Regions from separate parts of the Gibbsiella quercinecans genome, predicted to be linked through region 2. Evidence: predicted binding sites of a transcription regulator. Region 2 holds the regulator's gene; each other region holds the start of a gene.

What was found. The regulator Fur, encoded in region 2, represses iron uptake genes when iron is present. The targets are predictions, from matches to a motif close to ATAATAATGAGAACNACTATCAA.
Region 1: ACN28Q_RS21875 (TonB-dependent siderophore receptor) is a predicted target of Fur. The motif match lies at 2,108-2,130, and genes of this name have one in related genera.
Region 3: fhuA (ferrichrome porin FhuA) is a predicted target of Fur. The motif match lies at 2,439-2,461, and genes of this name have one in related genera.
Region 4: ACN28Q_RS23745 (TonB-dependent siderophore receptor) is a predicted target of Fur. The motif match lies at 2,425-2,447, and genes of this name have one in related genera.

Annotation. Positions count from the first base shown of each region.
Region 1 is NZ_CP014136.1:4,819,259-4,823,474, reverse strand. It holds partial or broken gene ACN28Q_RS25205 (GntP family permease) at 1-95, shown strand, start outside; gene ACN28Q_RS21885 (arginine deiminase-related protein) at 1,403-1,711, shown strand; gene ACN28Q_RS21880 (arginine deiminase-related protein) at 1,705-1,821, shown strand; gene ACN28Q_RS21875 (TonB-dependent siderophore receptor) at 2,366-4,216, shown strand, end outside.
Region 2 is NZ_CP014136.1:1,227,121-1,231,336, reverse strand. It holds gene ACN28Q_RS05665 (beta-N-acetylhexosaminidase) at 1-2,394, shown strand, start outside; gene fur (ferric iron uptake transcriptional regulator) at 2,490-2,936, opposite strand; gene fldA (flavodoxin FldA) at 3,267-3,794, opposite strand; gene ybfE (LexA regulated protein) at 4,027-4,216, opposite strand, start outside.
Region 3 is NZ_CP014136.1:3,554,384-3,558,599, reverse strand. It holds gene fhuC (Fe3+-hydroxamate ABC transporter ATP-binding protein FhuC) at 1-172, opposite strand, end outside; gene fhuA (ferrichrome porin FhuA) at 218-2,407, opposite strand; gene mrcB (bifunctional glycosyl transferase/transpeptidase) at 2,633-4,216, opposite strand, start outside.
Region 4 is NZ_CP014136.1:5,228,851-5,233,066, reverse strand. It holds gene ACN28Q_RS23765 (riboflavin synthase subunit alpha) at 1-94, opposite strand, end outside; gene ACN28Q_RS23760 (MATE family efflux transporter) at 331-1,707, shown strand; tRNA gene ACN28Q_RS23755 (tRNA-Val) at 1,904-1,980, shown strand; tRNA gene ACN28Q_RS23750 (tRNA-Val) at 2,020-2,096, shown strand; gene ACN28Q_RS23745 (TonB-dependent siderophore receptor) at 2,494-4,216, shown strand, end outside.

The DNA of each region.
Region 1 (4,216 bases), 2.0 Mb from region 2:
GGCTATTAGGAAAAAACCAGGCAATGACAGTGATTATCCTGGTCTGCGGTTTGTTGACTTATGGCGGCGTCTCGCTGTTTGTCGTCGTGTTTGCCGTTTATCCATTCGCTGCCGAAATGTTCCGGCAGGGGAATATCCCTAAGCGTTTGATGCCGGCCACTATTGCGCTGGGTGCATTTACATTTACGATGGATGCCCTTCCCGGTTCGCCCCAAATTCAAAACATCATTCCCACCACATTTTACGGAACTACCTCGTGGGCCGCGCCTTGGCTGGGCATCCTGGGCTCTCTTTTTGTCGTCGGCGGCGGCTTATTGTATCTGGATCTTGCGCGACGGCGAGCACAGCGCTCTGGCGAAGGATATGGCACCACATTGCGCAATGAGCCCGCAACACCGGAGGATATACCTCTTATTCATCCGATGATCGCCCTGTTGCCGCTGGTTGTGGTCGGCGTGATGAATCTGATATTCACCCATGCACTCCCTCATTGGTACGGCGCCACCTATGAAATAGCCTTACCGGGATTAAAAAGCCCTATCCAGAGCGACGTCACTAAAATGGTCGCCATCTGGGCCGTACTGGCGGCGCTGTTGTGCGGTATTTTCACGATCTTTATTTTCGCCTGGCGCACCGTAGCTAATAAGCTGGCGGAAGGCAGTAAAGCCGCCGTAAGCGGTGCGATGCTTGCCGCATTGAATACAGCTTCAGAGTATGGTTTTGGCGGTGTTATCTCCGCGCTTCCCGGCTTTGTTGCAGTAGCCGAAGCGTTAAAAGCAATACCTAATCCGTTGCTTAACCAGGCGATTACAATCAACCTGCTTTCCGGCATCACCGGTTCGTCATCAGGCGGTATGAGTATCGCACTGGCTGCGATGTCAGATCAGTTTGTTGCTGCCGCCCATGCCGCACATATCCCTCTGGAAGTTATGCACCGGGTTGCCTCTATGGCAGCTGGCGGTATGGATACCTTGCCCCATAATGGCGCCATCATTACATTGCTGGCGGTCACTGGGCTAACGCACAGAGAAGCATATAAACCTATCTTCGGTATCACCATTTTCAAGGTCATGGCCGCCTTCTTTATCATTGGAGTCTATTACCTGACCGGGCTGGTTTAGCTGCTATAACCATCTATCAGTGCTCTTTACCAGTATTGGTAAAAAATTCCGTCCTAAACGCAATAGCGCTCGTACATGAGCGCTATTGCATGCCTACCAACCTCGGCGGCATTCCCGGCAAGCTTTGACCAATCAGCCATAAATTCACCTGTTCTTGACGTTGTGGTAACCATATAAAAAATAGGCAATGACACAATTTTAGATAGCGCAACCCTTCCAGTTCGAGCTGCCTGCCCCATTTAGATTTTTGCAAATATGGGCAACAAAAATCGGGTTATCAGGTGATTGATTTTACTGCAGAAGATGCTCAGGGGCGGGCCATCTACCATACCAATGTGATGATGAGCATCGGCATTCGTTACGCCGTGGTCTGCCGGGAAGCGATGGTGGAAGCAACAGCGCGTGAGCAAATACTCAATAGCCTGAACGCCAGCGGCAAAACCGTCATCGCGATAACAATGGCCCAGATGCACGCGTTTTGCGGCAACATCCTTGAGCTATGCAGCCACGATGGGCATCCGGGCATCCGGTCATCGCCATGTCAGAGCAGGCCTGGCGTGCGTTCACACCCGCACAACAGAAGATGCTAAGCGCTTACGCACGCATTGTGCAGGCACCGATTGCGGTGATCGAACAGCACGGCGGTGGCGGCGCTCGCTGTATGCTGGCCGAGATTTTCGCGCCCAAAGTTACCGGCTGACTACTGCAACCCGCTAATCATCACAGCGTGAATACCCGGCTTCCGATGGAAATCGTTACGCCGTAACGCCGCTTCGTCCAACGGCGATTTATCGGTTTTTCCACCCCAGCCAGCAGCCCGGCACACAACGCCAACGGGCCGTTAGCTTTTAGCGGGATTTCATGCGTCAGCGCATCAGGAAATGCGTGTATATATTTCGTTAAGATAACACCAAGAAATGTAATGATAACGTAGGTTAATGAAAGTAAATATTACGAAAATAGTTGCCAATGCAAGCAATTCCATTACCATAATGATAACTATTATCAATGTATGAATGGGATTTCCCCTATGTTTTCTCTGCCTCAAGCCATTGGTACCGACGTTGCAGCCCCGTTTTTTTTAAACGCACTGCTGCGCGAAACCCAAGACTGGCAGCACCTCTCGCATAATGAGCCAGACCAACCTGCGAAAATTCATATTCCCCTTTCGTCCACCCAGGCCAGGCCTTTCAACCCTTAGTAAAAACGACTGAGTACTGACACACCATCGGAGCATTACAATAATGAAACATCAATATCGCTGGGTTTTAAATCCGTGCCTACTCGCCATACTCTCTTCCCCCGCCTGGGCGGAAGATCCTGAACAAGAGCAGATGGTTGTCTCTGCCAGCCGTGCCAACCGGAGCGTGGCGGAAATGGCGCAAACCACCTGGGTGATTGAACAGGCTGAAATTGAACAGCAGGTTCAGGGCGGCAAAGAGTTAAAAGAGGTGCTGGCACAGCTCATACCGGGCATGGATGTCAGTAGCCAGGGGCGCACCAACTACGGCATGAATATGCGCGGGCGTTCGATGATGGTGATGGTCGACGGGGTGCGCCTTAACTCTTCGCGCAGCGACAGCCGCCAGTTGGACGCGATCGATCCCTTCAACATTGCGCATATTGAAGTTATCTCTGGAGCAACGTCACTGTACGGCGGTGGCAGTACCGGCGGCCTGATTAACATTGTCACCAAAAAGGGCCAGGCCGGGACGCAGGTAGAATTCCAGACCGGCGCCAAAAGCGGCTTCAACAGCCACAACGACCACGATGAGAATATCGCCGCGGCGGTGAGCGGCGGCGATGATAAAGCCTCTGGCCGGCTTGCGCTTTCCTACCAGCGCTATGGCGGTTGGTATGACGGCAAAGGCAACGAGGTGATCATCGATAATACCCAGACGGGCCTGCAGTACTCCGACCGCCTTGATTTGATGGGCACGGGCACCATCAACATCGACGAACATCAGCAGCTACAGTTGACGGCGCAATACTATAAAAGCGAGTCGGACGGTAAACATGGCCTGTTCCTTGGGGAGAACTTCGCTGCCGTGACCGGCGATGGCAATGCGTATAACGCCGGCAACCTGAATTCCGACCGTATTCCCGGCACCGAGCGCCACCTGATTAACCTGCAGTACGCCAACAGCGATTTCTTCGGCCAGGATTTGGTGGCGCAGGTTTATTACCGTGACGAAAGCCTGACTTTCTATCCTTTCCCGACGCTGGGTGGCGGCGTGGTGACCAGCATCGGCGCATCACAGCAAAAAACCGATTTCTACGGCGGCAAACTGACCCTTAACAGCAAACCCCTGGACGATCTGACGCTGACCTGGGGCCTGGACGCCGACCACGAAACCTTTAACGCCAACCAGCAGTTCTTTGATCTGAATACGGCGGCGCAGAGCGGCGGCATGACGCTAGACAACGCCTATAACGTTGGGCGCTATCCCGGCTACAGCATCACTAACCTTGCCCCCTTCCTGCAAGCCAGCTACGACATTAATGCCATTACCCTAAGCGGCGGCGTGCGCTACCAGTACACCGAAAACAAAGTGGATGATTTTGTCGGTTACGCTCAACAGCAGGCCATTGCCACCGGGCGAGCGCAGTCTGCCGATGCGGTGCCAGGAGGCAAAACCGACTATAACAACGTCTTGTTCAACGCCGGTATTCTGGGGCGCCTGACCGAACGCCAGCAGGTGTGGTTCAACTTCTCACAGGGCTTTGAGATCCCGGATTTAGCCAAATACTACGGCTCTGGAACATATCAACTGGTGGATGGGCACTATCGCCTGAATAACAGCGTTAACGTCAACGACTCCAAGCTGGACGGCATCAAGGTCAACGCCTTTGAGCTGGGCTGGCGCTTTACCGGTGACAACCTGCGTACCCAGGCGGCGGCTTACTACTCGCTGTCTGACAAAACCATCAACATTAACAAAACCGATATGACCATCAATATTGAAGACGACAAGCGTCGTATCTATGGGTTGGAAGGCCAGGTGGATTACTTCTTCACCGACAGCGAATGGAGCACCGGGGCGAACTTTAACGTCATCAAATCCGAAACCCGCGTAGACGGAAAGTGGCAGAAG
Region 2 (4,216 bases):
ATCCTGAAGGTGGATAGCGATCAGTTTAAAATTAGCTTTATCACCGGCGATTTACATAAGCTGGAGCCGACGGATAAATTCACCGGCTTTCCGGCCGGGGGGCGCGTGGAGATCCCGTTGGTGGGGGAATACTGGCAATTGTTCAATAGCGACGTGATGCCGCGCTGGTATGCCACCTCCGGTAACGCCAAGCCTAAGGTGCTGGTGAACACCGATACTGAAGATTTGCACCAGTTCCTGACGCCGTTAAGCGGCGATCAATGGAAGCGCACCCAACATGATAACAACATCCTGATGACGCCAGCGACGCGCTTTACGAAAAACGCGGCGTTAAGCCGCCTGCCGGCCACGGCGCTGCGCGGGCAGATTATCCCAACGCCGCTGCAGGTGACGATTGATCCTACACAGGATGCCGATCTTAGCCAGGGCGTTGCACTGGCGCTTGGCGCATTGGCGGCGCCGGCAGCCAGCGCCGTCACCCAGCGTTTCGCACAGCTTGGCATCCCCCAACGTGCGGGCGGGTATCCGATCACAACCGCGATTGATCCGCACGCTTTCAGCGGCGCCGAGGCAGTGCCGGGAGCTTATACGCTGGCGATGGGTGAAAAATCCGCGCAGATTACCGGCATTGATGAAGCGGGCGTATTTTATGGTTTGCAGTCTGTTCTTTCACTGCTGCCTGCCGATGGCGACAAAAAAATCGCCGTGCTGACGGCCCGCGATGCGCCGCGTTTTCAATACCGTGGCGTGTTCCTGGACGTGGGGCGCAATTTCCACACCAAAGACGCGGTTCTGCGCTTATTGGACCAGATGGCGGCCTATAAGCTGAATAAATTCCACTTTCACCTGAGCGACGACGAAGGCTGGCGCATTGAAATTCCCGGCCTGCCGGAGTTAACCGAGGTGGGTGGCAAGCGCTGCCACGATCTGACAGAAACAACGTGCCTGTTGCCCCAGTTGGGCTCCGGGCCGGACAGCGATAATAACGGTTCCGGTTTTTTCACCCGCAGCGACTATATCGACATCGTAAAATACGCCCAGGCACGCCAGATTGAAGTGATCCCGGAAATTGACATGCCGGCGCACGCCCGTGCGGCGGTGGTTGCGATGGAAGCCCGCTACCAAAAGCTGCACGCCGAAGGCAAGGAACAGGCCGCTGGTGAATACCGCGTGCTGGATCCCACCGATGACTCCAATACCACGTCGGTGCAGTTTTACGATCGCCACAGCTACCTGAACCCTTGCCTGCCGTCGTCCACGCGCTTTGCCGATAAGGTGATTGGCGAGATTGCCCTGATGCATAAAGAGGCGGGCCAACCGCTGACCACCTGGCATTTTGGCGGTGATGAAGCAAAAAATATCCGCCTGGGCACCGGCTATACCGATATCCGCCATCCGGAGCCGGGCAAAGGCATGGTCGATCTCAGCAAAGAGGACAAACCCTGGGCGAAATCGCAGGTTTGCCAGGCGATGATCGCCCAAGGCAAAGTACAGGATATGGCGCACCTGCCGAGCTATTTCGCTATTGAGGTGAGTAAACGGGTTAACGCGCACGGCATCGAAAAAATGCAGGCCTGGCAGGATGGCCTGAAAGACGCGGAAAACGCCAAGGCGTTCGCCACCAAGCGCGTTGGCGTTAATTTCTGGGATACCCTGTACTGGGGCGGCTTCGACACCGCTAACGACTGGGCGAACAAGGGCTACGAGGTGACGATCTCCAACCCGGATTATGTCTACATGGATTTCCCGTACGAAGTTAACCCCAACGAACGCGGTTACTATTGGGCGGCACGCTTTAACGATGAACAGAAAATGTTCAGCTTTGCGCCGGACAACCTGCCGCAGAATGCGGAAACCTCGCGCGATCGCGACGGTGATGCCTTCAGCGCCAAGAGCGATAAGCCATGGCCAGGCGCCTATGGGCTGTCGGCGCAGTCCTGGAGCGAAACCGTGCGTACCGACGAGCAGATGGAATATATGATTTTCCCGCGCGTCATTTCGGTGGCGGAGCGTGCGTGGCACCGTGCGGGCTGGGAACTGGATTATCAGGCCGGGCGCGAATATAAAGGTGACGAAACGCAGTTTGTCGATCGCGCGGCGTTGGATAAAGACTGGCTGCGCTTTGCCAATCTGTTAGGGCAGCGTGAACTGGCCAAGTTGGATAAGGGGGGTATCCACTACCGCTTGCCGGTGCCTGGCGCGCGCATCGTTGATGGCAAACTGGAGGCCAATATCTCACTGCCGGGCCTGGGGATTGAATATTCCACCGACGGCGGCAAACAGTGGCGGCGCTATGACGGCAGCGCCAGGCCGAACGTTTCCGCTGGGGTGCAAATCCGTGCCGTCAGCCCAGATGGCAAGCGCTTTAGCCGCAGCGAAGCGGTGCAAGGGTAATTATGCCAGCTCGCGCGCCGCGCGGGCTGCATACGCAGCCCATAAAAAAACAGCCGTATATACGGCTGTTTTTTTACGCTAGGGGCAAGCACCTGTTACTTTGCGTTGTGTATCGAGTCATCTTCACGGCAATCACCGGTTTCACAGTGCCCATACAGATACAGGCTGTGGTTGGTGAGTTTGATACCGTGCCTTTTGGCAATATCACGCTGGCGCGCTTCGATAAATTCGTCGCGGAATTCGATCACTTTGCCGCAGTCCAGGCAAATCAGGTGATCGTGGTGGTGTTGCTGAGTCAATTCAAATACGGATTTGCCGCCTTCAAAATTGTGGCGGGTGACGATGCCGGCGTCGTCAAACTGGTTAAGCACGCGGTACACCGTGGCCAGGCCAATTTCTTCGCCCATATCAATCAATTTCTTATACAAATCTTCCGCACTGACGTGGTGGCATTCCGGATCCTGCAGCACTTCCAGGATTTTGAGTCGCGGAAGCGTGACTTTTAAGCCGGCCTTCTTCAATGCGGTGTTGTTGTCAGTCATGCGGATTCAGTCCTGTTACTATGCTAATCAAGTTGAGGCGTTCTCGCCTATGGCATCGGTCGGCACAAAGATATAATTGCGTCACATTATAGAACCGGTTGCGCTAAATGAAAACCGCCGGTTGTTAACAACGCTATATTTGCACTATTGCATTTTACATATGCAACGTCTTGATGAATGGGATAAACCGATGCCGCAGTTTACCGTGACGATGTGAGAAGTTACAAAATCGTAGCTTCTATTGCTTCAATTCATAATATCAATAATGACCCTGTTGACATTGCTACTATGCACGTTACAAGGCCATTATTCAACCGCCACCCACAAGGTTTAGTTGGCCAGTTCAGCCAGATTCAATTCTTCGCTGATCTGTTTGACCCAGGCGTCGACACGCTCGTTGGTCAACTCCGGCTGGCGGTCTTCATCAATGGCCAGGCCAATAAAATGATCGTCATCCGCCAAACCCTTTGAGGCTTCGAAATGGTAGCCCTGGGTTGGCCAGTGGCCGACGATGGTGGCGCCGCGTGGTTCGATGATATCGCGGATGGTGCCCATCGCATCGCAGAAGTATTCTGCGTAGTCTTCCTGATCGCCGCAGCCGAACAGCGCGACCAGCTTACCGTTGAAGTCGATCTCTTCGAGCGTAGGGAAGAAGTCATCCCAATCGCACTGCGCTTCACCGTAGTACCAGGTTGGAATACCCAGCAGCAGGATGTCGAAGGCTTCCAGATCTTCCTTGCTGCTTTTGGCAATGTCGTGAACTTCAGCCACTTCTTTGCCCAATTGTTTTTGGATCATCTTGGCAATGTTTTCGGTATTACCAGTGTCGCTGCCAAAGAAAATGCCTACAGTTGCCATATAGCGTATAACCCTTTCAATTCAATAAAGTTGTGTCGCGATAAGACGCCGATGGCGATGCAGCGCTGGGCATCCCGTGCGCCATTTTCACGCTGTTTCTTACCGGTAAACGCCTATCATGCCAGAAATTTACCCGCAGGATTTATCGCATTTATGCGATGCCTATGGGGAAGAAAGCGGGAGCGATCCGGCGTTGTCCTTAACGCCTGCGCCGCGCGCCAGGGCGGCAAGATCAGTGTTCTGGCTGTTCTTCCGCCAGTTTAGCCAACAGCATTTGCTCAATGAGTTCGCTGCGGCTGATGTTGCGCTGGTCCGCCAGTTTGTTCAGAGCGTCTACCGCGTCCGCATTGATTTTCAGCTCCACACGCCGCAAGCCACGAACCTTATCGCGCCGTAACTGATTGCGCTTGTTGATCCTAAGC
Region 3 (4,216 bases), 2.3 Mb from region 2:
GGCCCAAAATTTTCAACAGCGTGGATTTGCCGGAGCCGTTATGGCCGATCAATCCACTGACCTGGCCTGGTGGAAAGGCCAGCGACAGCGGCTGCAACAGCACGCGCCCCGCCACGGCGAAGCTCACCCCGGCCAGTGAAAATCGTGCTTCGTGATGATGTGTATCCTGCATAAGCCCTGTTTTTACCGGGCCGGCATGGCGCCGCTCGGTTATCAATTAGAAACGGAAGGTTGCGGTAGCTACCACCTGGCGATCGCTGCCCCAGTAGCAAGCATAATCAGCGTAGCAACTGGCGACATATTCACGATCGAGCAGGTTTTTCACATTAAGGCCAACGGAAGAGCCAGCCAACCCGAAACGCGCCAGATCGTATTTAACGGTGGCGTCAACCACACTGTAGCTGGCCACCTTGAAACTGTTGGCGGTATCGCCTTGCGAGCTGCCGACATAGCGCACACCGCCGCCGACGGTCAGGCCGCTAAGCGCCGTTTCGTTGAAGGTGTAATCCGTCCAGAGCGATGCCATATGGGTCGGTACCTGCTCCGGGGTGTTGCCTTGGTAGGTGTTGTCGTGGGTATACTCGGCGTTGGTATAGGTATAGGACGCGGTCAAATTGATATTGGCGTTCAGGGCGGCTTTGGCTTCCAGCTCGACCCCGCGCGCGCGTATCTCGCCGCTTTGTACGTTAAAGCCGCTATGATCTGGATCCGGATCCGCCGTCAGATTTTTGGTTTTGGTCAGTTGGTAAAGCGCCGCCGTCAGCGTAATGGGGCGATTTTGCGGGATATACTTCACTCCGGCTTCGTACTGTTTGGCCCGGGAGGCATCAAAAGGTTGCTGTAACGCATCAGTGCCCGGCGTCGGCAGGAAAGATTCACTGTAGCTGAAGTACGGTGAAATGCCGTTATCAAACAAATAGTTCAGCCCGCCACGCCAGGTGAACTGCGCATCATTTTTTTCTACCGTACTCAGTGTAGAGCGATTATATACCGAGGTGGTCGCCCAATCGTAGCGGCCGCCGAGCGTCAGCACCCAATGGTTCCACTCGGCCTGATCCTGCACATACAGGCCGGTTTGTTCCTGCCGGTTAAGTATTTTATACGGGAAGGTCAGCACGATGTTCGGGTTGCCATAGTCAGGCGCCAGCATGTTGAGGCTGCTGGCGGTGCCGTAATAGGCATTGATGTCGTTACGCATGCGCATGTAATCCACCCCCAGCAACAGGGTATGGTCAACGTCGCCGTAACGGAACTTCGCCTGGGCCTGGGTATCCACGGTAAAACTGTTCAACTTTTCCTGCGATTGGGCATAGGCGCGGTTCAGCGTGGCGGGCGCGCTGTAGCCGTTGCCGTACACCGCTTTATAATCGCTGTCGATTTGCATATAACGCAGGTTCTGGCGCACCGTCCAAACATCGTCAAACTGGTGCTCGGCGCTGTAGCCCACCATTTTCTGCTTACGCGCCAACTTATTGCTGGCCTCGCCTTCGTTGAAATTGGTCGGCAACTTGTGCTGGTTGCCTTCAGCATCGGTATAGGGCACCACGGTGCCCTGCCGCGGCAGCCAGCCGTAGAAGCCGGCGTCGGGCTCATTCTGGAAATAGCTCAGGAAGGTCAAGGTGGTTTTATCATCCGGCCGCCAGCTAAAGGCCGGTGCGATGGCATAGCGTTTTTCCTTCGCCATTTCCTGCTGGCTGTCGGCGCTGCTGGCCAACCCGGTCAGGCGATAGGAGTATACCCCGCTGTCATCCAGCGCCCCGCCGAAGTCAAAGCCGGTGGAGAATAGATTGTCGGTGCCCATCTGGAACTGCACTTCACGCAGGGTTTCGGTGGTCGGCTGCTTGCTGACCAGGGAAACCACCCCGCCAGGATTGCTTTTGCCGTACAGCACCGAAACAGGGCCGCGCAGCACCTCTACGCGCTCCAGCATGTAGGGGTCGATTTTCGCTTCAGAGTAGTTATCCCCCTGCAGCTTGAGGCCATTCAGGTACTGGTTGGTGTTAACTTCCGTGAAGCCGCGGATCGATAGCGCATCATAGGAATTGGAGCTGCCGCGCGTGCCCACCATCACCCCCGGCGTATAACCCAGCACCTCTTTCACCGAAACCGGCTGGTGCATCTCTATTTCTTCACGCGTCACCACGGAAACCGACTGCGGCGTTTTTTCCAACGGCGTATCGGTTTTCGTCCCGGTGGCACTATGCCTGGCGACATAGGTGCCTACCGGCCCCCAGGCGCTCTCCTGCGACGCGTCGCTGCCGACAACCGTAAGCGTTTCGCTATTGTCCACGGTGCTCTGCGCCGCAAAGGCAGGGCCGGCAACCGCAGCAGCGACAGCTAACGCTACGCCCCGCAAACCATTTTTCCCTTTGCGGGCATGCGCTAAAACCAGGCGTTTGTTCGGCATTATTTACCCCCACCAGATAAAAACCACAGTAATGCTAATAATAATGATTATTATAAGCATATCATCTTGTTCATTCGGGGAGAATAATAACTGAACAATATTTGGGCCGGCGGCGGCACGCGATTAAACGCGGAGCATAATGATGCTGTATCCCACTGAAACAGAATGAAAAAAAGCCCGTAGCATTCGCTACGGGCCTGATACGCACAACAGGGTGAATGGCGATTACTGGCCGAACATATCCTTAATCCAGCCGGCAACGCCGTCGCTGTCTTTCTGCTCATTCTGCTGTTGTTGCTGCTGCTGAGGCTGTTGCTGCGACGGCTGCTGCGCCTGTTGCTGCTGTTGCACTTCAGCCTGGCTGGCCTGGCACATCCCCTGCGGGTTGTCTGTCCAGACAGGGATGGTACGCCAACTGCCGCCGCAGCAGATGAAGTTGCCGGCAGAGTCGATGCCCATTTGGCTGATTCCTTCCGGCGGTTGCAACATCAGCGGCAACGGCGTTTGGTTTTCCAGATAACGCCGGTACAGCGTCAGGGCTCCGTTGGCGCCGGTCAGCTTGGCTGGGCCGTTATTGTCGCGCCCCACCCAGGCGATCGCCACTTCTTTGCCGTCGATGCCGGCGAACCAACTGTCACGCAAATCGTTGGTGGTACCGGTTTTGGCCGCCAGATGGTAGTTCGGGAACTTCACCGACAGCGAACGGGACGTGCCGCGCGCCACGCCTTGTTGCATGGCGTACAGAGTCAGGTATGCCGCCTGGGCAGGCACCACCCGCTCCGCCTGTGGGAAGCTCTGATACAGCACGGTGCCGTCTTCGGCAATTACCGAACGCACGGCTGATAACGGCGCCCGGTTCCCCACGCCGGCGATGGTCTGGTATTCCTGCGCCACTTCCATCGGCGTCAGGCCGATAGCCCCCAGCAGCATCGAAGGCACCGGGTTGATGGCGCTTTTCGGTATCCCCAGGCGCTGCAGTGTAGCGCTGATCTGATCAAGCCCCACCGACATCCCCAGGTTGACCGTTGGCACGTTGAGCGAGTTGGCCAGCGCGTCCACCAGCATCACCTTGCCGCGGAACTGGCGATCGTAGTTGTTCGGCTGCCAATTCGTGCCATTCGGCAATTTGATGCTCACCGGCTGATCGCTCAGCCAGGTATTCAGGCGGTATTTGTCCGGCTCGGATAACGCGGTCAGGTAGGTTGGCGGCTTCGCCAGCGAGCCCACCAGGCGGCGTGCCTGCATCGCGCGGTTAAAGCCGGCAAACTGCGGTTCGGCCCCGCCCACCATAGCGCGCACCTCACCGCTGAAGCGATCGACAATCACCATCGCCGCTTCCAGATCGCTGACGTGGCGGGCCGCGCGCAATGCTGGAATGCCTTCTTCCACTGCTTTTTCCGCCGCATCCTGCGATACCGGATCCAGCGTGGTGAAGATTTTCACGCCGGACAGATCGTTCACCTTATCGCCCAGCCGGGCCTGCAGCTCCTGGCGCACCAGTTGCATAAAGGCCGGCTGCGGCGTAATCACGCCGCCCTTCGGCTGCACGCCCAGCGGGCGGGCGCTCAGCATGTCGTACAACTCCGCGTCGATCACCCCCTGGTTTTGCAACAGTTTCAGCACCAGATTGCGGCGCTCCAGCGCCAGCCGCGGATTGCGCCACGGGTTATACAGCGAAGCGCCTTTCACCATGCCCACCAGCAAGGCCTGCTGATCGAGGCTCAGTTCGTCCACCGGGCGGCCGAAGTAATACAGGCTGGCCAGCGGGAAACCGCGAATCTGATCGCTACCGCTCTGGCCCAGGTACAC
Region 4 (4,216 bases), 1.5 Mb from region 2:
AGTCTGCCGGCATATCAATCACATGGGTACGGAAGTTGGGTTTTTCATCGATAGCAACCAACGGTGCAGTGCCTTGTACTATGCCGGTAAACATGTTTGCCTCTTTATTCAGTCAATGTGTGCAACAACGCTGGAGCAAGTTTGCCCCACTTGGCAAAAAAAACCAAATCTACGACGGTAAAAATCGTTCAGGCATTGGCCCGCGCTAATGACAATGATTGATTCATAACGCCGAGCAGGTACAATATTTGTGAAAATGTTTCACAACTTTCATTGTTCGCCTTCACGGCGCCCTCTGCCTCTATTATAAATAACCCCAAAGGTGTATGCGTGCAGAAATACCTCAAGGAAGCGCGTAGTTTATTAGCCCTCGCCATTCCCGTCATTATTGCGCAAGTTTCACAAACCGCCATGGGCGTAGTGGATACCATCATGGCCGGTTCCTACAGCGCCACCGACATGGCCGCGGTTGCGGTAGGCACCTCTATCTGGCTGCCGGCCATTCTCTTCGGCCATGGCCTGGTGCTGGCCTTAACGCCGGTTATCGCTCAACTCAACGGTGCCGGCCGGCGTGAGCGGATTGCGCACCAGGTCAATCAGGGCTTTTGGTTGGCTTCTGCGGTTTCCGTGCTGATTATCGCCGTGCTGTACAACAGCAAATTCGTCATCGACATGATGCATAACATCGATCCTGAACTGGAAAGAAAAGCCGTTGGCTACCTGCATACCATTATGTGGGGCGCGCCGGGCTTTCTGTTCTTCCAGGTGCTGCGTAATCAGTGTGAGGGGCTGTCAAAAACCAAACCAGGGATGATCATTGGCTTTATCGGCCTGCTGATAAACATCCCGATTAACTACGTGCTGATTTTCGGCAAATTCGGCTTCCCTGAATTGGGCGGGATCGGCTGCGGCGTCGCGACCGGCAGCGTCTACTGGCTGATGTTCCTGATGATGCGCTGGTATGTCAAACGCGCGCCGTCACAACGCGACATCAAACTGTTGCCGACCCAGCACCGGGGGCCTGACTGGGCGACGATAAAACGCCTGATTGGCATTGGCATGCCGGTGGCGTTGGCGATTTTCTTCGAAGTTACGCTGTTTGCCGTTGTGGCGCTGTTGGTTTCGCCGTTAGGCATTGTCGCCGTGGCGGGCCACCAGATTGCGCTCAACTTCAGCGCCTTGATGTTCGTACTGCCGTTGTCGTTGGGCGTGGCGGCGACCATCCGCGTGGGCTATAACCTGGGGAAAGGTTCCGTCGAGGGCGCGCGCATTGCCGCCAATGCGTCCATCGGCGTGGGTATCGCTATGGCTACCGCCACCGCGCTATTTACCGCCATTCTGCGCGAACCCATTGCCTTACTGTATAACGACAACCCCGCCGTGGTCACAATGGCCTCGCATTTGATGCTGCTGGCGGCGCTTTACCAGATTTCCGACTCGATCCAAGTGATCGGCAGCGGTATCCTGCGCGGTTACAAAGACACCCGTTCGATTTTCTTTATTACCTTTATCGCCTATTGGCTGCTGGGCCTGCCAAGCGGTTATTTACTGGCGTTAACCGATATTCTGGTGCCGGCGATGGGGCCGAGCGGTTTTTGGATTGGCTTTATCATCGGCCTGACCTTTGCTGCTATCCTGATGGCGTTGCGCATGCGCTGGTTGCAAAAACAGTCCGCCAGCTTGATTCTGCACCGCTCCGCGCGTTAAAGGTTTTCCCGTGCGGGCAGCACCCTCCCTGCCCGCCGTTAATTTCAGCGCCAAATGCAGAAAAAAGCGGCATGCTGCACACTCGTGCAGCAATCGGATGAATAAGCGGATAAAATTGCATTTTTCCCCTTGCCAGCGTGCGGGTAGCTCGTTAATATTCGTCCCCGCTGTCAGCCATGACAGGCAGAAAAAAGATGCGTCCGTAGCTCAGTTGGTTAGAGCACCACCTTGACATGGTGGGGGTCGGTGGTTCGAGTCCACTCGGACGCACCAACGTTCTGTTCACCACGGTGACGAAAATTTGCGTACAGTGCGTCCGTAGCTCAGTTGGTTAGAGCACCACCTTGACATGGTGGGGGTCGGTGGTTCGAGTCCACTCGGACGCACCATTTCTCTTCCGTAGTTTTCTCTTCATACTCTCGATTATCAAAATAACAATAAAATGCTCTGCCCTTCGCCATGCAGTTTAGCTAATTCCCCCTATACAACCGATTTAATTCCACAGTGACTTCATCAATACTCTGCAAAATTAACCACGGGAATTTCACCACATAAATTGCGCAGCATTTTATGTTCATGCTCAAGGCGAGAGAAAAAAGACGACCCTGACGCCCCGCCCCCCAATATATTGCGCTTCCAGCACCGTATAATCAGTGACGGCCAAGCCACCTACGGCGGCGCCGTTTATCCTGCCGATAAGAACAATCTCAATTGTAATTGGGAATCACTCTCATTATAGTTAAGTTTTTCATTATCACATTTAACAGGCAGGTAATTAATACCATCATGAAAATTGCGTATAAATATTCGCTGCTGGCTTCGTTCATTGCTTGCAGCCTGGGGATCGCGCCGACATGGGCAGACGAAACAAATACCGAACCAGCGCAGAAACAAGGCCCGGCCAGCAACACCAATCACAAGAAAAACGCCATTAATACCGATGAAAAAAGCAGCAGCGAAAATACCATGGTGGTGACCGCCAGAGAGCAAACGCTACAGGCGCCGGGGGTGTCAATCATTGATAGTGAAGCAATCAAAAAACACCCCATCCAGCGTGATGTTGCTGAAATTATCCGTACCATGCCCGGCGTGAACCTTACCGGCAATTCCAACAGCGGCCAGCGCGGTAATAATCGCCAAATCGATATTCGCGGCATGGGGCCGGAAAACACCCTTATTCTGGTTGACGGTATGCCGGTTAGCAGCCGCAACTCGGTGCGCTATGGCTGGAGTGACGAACGCGATACCCGTGGCGATACCAACTGGGTGCCGCCTGAAATGATAGACCGTATCGAAGTTATCCGCGGCCCAGCCGCTGCGCTATATGGCAATGGCGCCATGGGCGGCGTGGTCAATATCATTACCAAACCGGCAACCAAAGAATGGCACGGCAGTTTCAATAGCTATTACAACGTGCCTGAACACAAATCTGAAGGGGCTACACGGCGCTTTAACGCCAGTTTACACGGCACCCTGACGGATAATCTCACTCTGCGCCTTTACGGTAACTGGAATAAAACCCAGGCGGATGCGCAGGACATCAACGAAAGCCACACGACGCCACGCACTGGCACTTATGCCGGCACCTATCCGTCGGGACGGGAAGGTTTCATTAATAAAGATATCCATTCAGCCCTACGCTGGGAATTTATGCCACAGCAGGCACTCGAACTTGATATGGGCTATAGCCGCCAGGGCAACCTGTATGCCGGCGACACACAAAACACCAATACCAATACATTGGTGAAGGAATACTACGGTAAAGAAACCAATATCATCTATCGTCAAACGCTCAGCCTGAAATATACCGGCGCCTGGGACAACGGCGTGACCACGAATAACTACGTTCAGTTTGAAAAAACACGCAATACCCGGCTCAATGAAGGCCTGTCCGGGGGGATCGCGGGCATATTCAGCCCTTCTAATGAAGGTTTTTCCACCATTACGCTATATGACACTAACCTCCATTCAGAGATCAATATTCCGCTTGATCTGTGGGTCAGCCAGACCGTGACCTTCGGCGCGGAAATGAATCATCAGGCCATGAAAGATCCGGCTTCAAATACCGAAACCACCACGGCTGGCGGTAGCGTTACCGGCATTTCCAGCTCCGGACGTGATAAATACAGTTCAGCCGATATTTACGGCGTTTACATGGAGGACAATATTGATCTGACGGATTCAACCCGTCTGACGCCCGGGTTACGTTTCAACTATCAGGATATTACCGGCAGCAACTTCAGCCCAGCGTTGAATCTCTCGCAGGAGTTGGGCAATGATTTTACGCTGAAACTCGGTATCGCCCGGGCCTGGAAAGCCCCGAACCTGTACCAGACCAACCCCAACTATCTTCTATACAGCAGCGGGCAGGGTTGCTATGCCAGCGCCGGCAGTTGCTACCTGCAGGGGAACAGCGACTTAAAAGCCGAAACCAGCGTCAATAAAGAGATCGGTATCGAATATCATCATGATGACATTCAGGCCGGCCTGACCTGGTATCGCAACGACT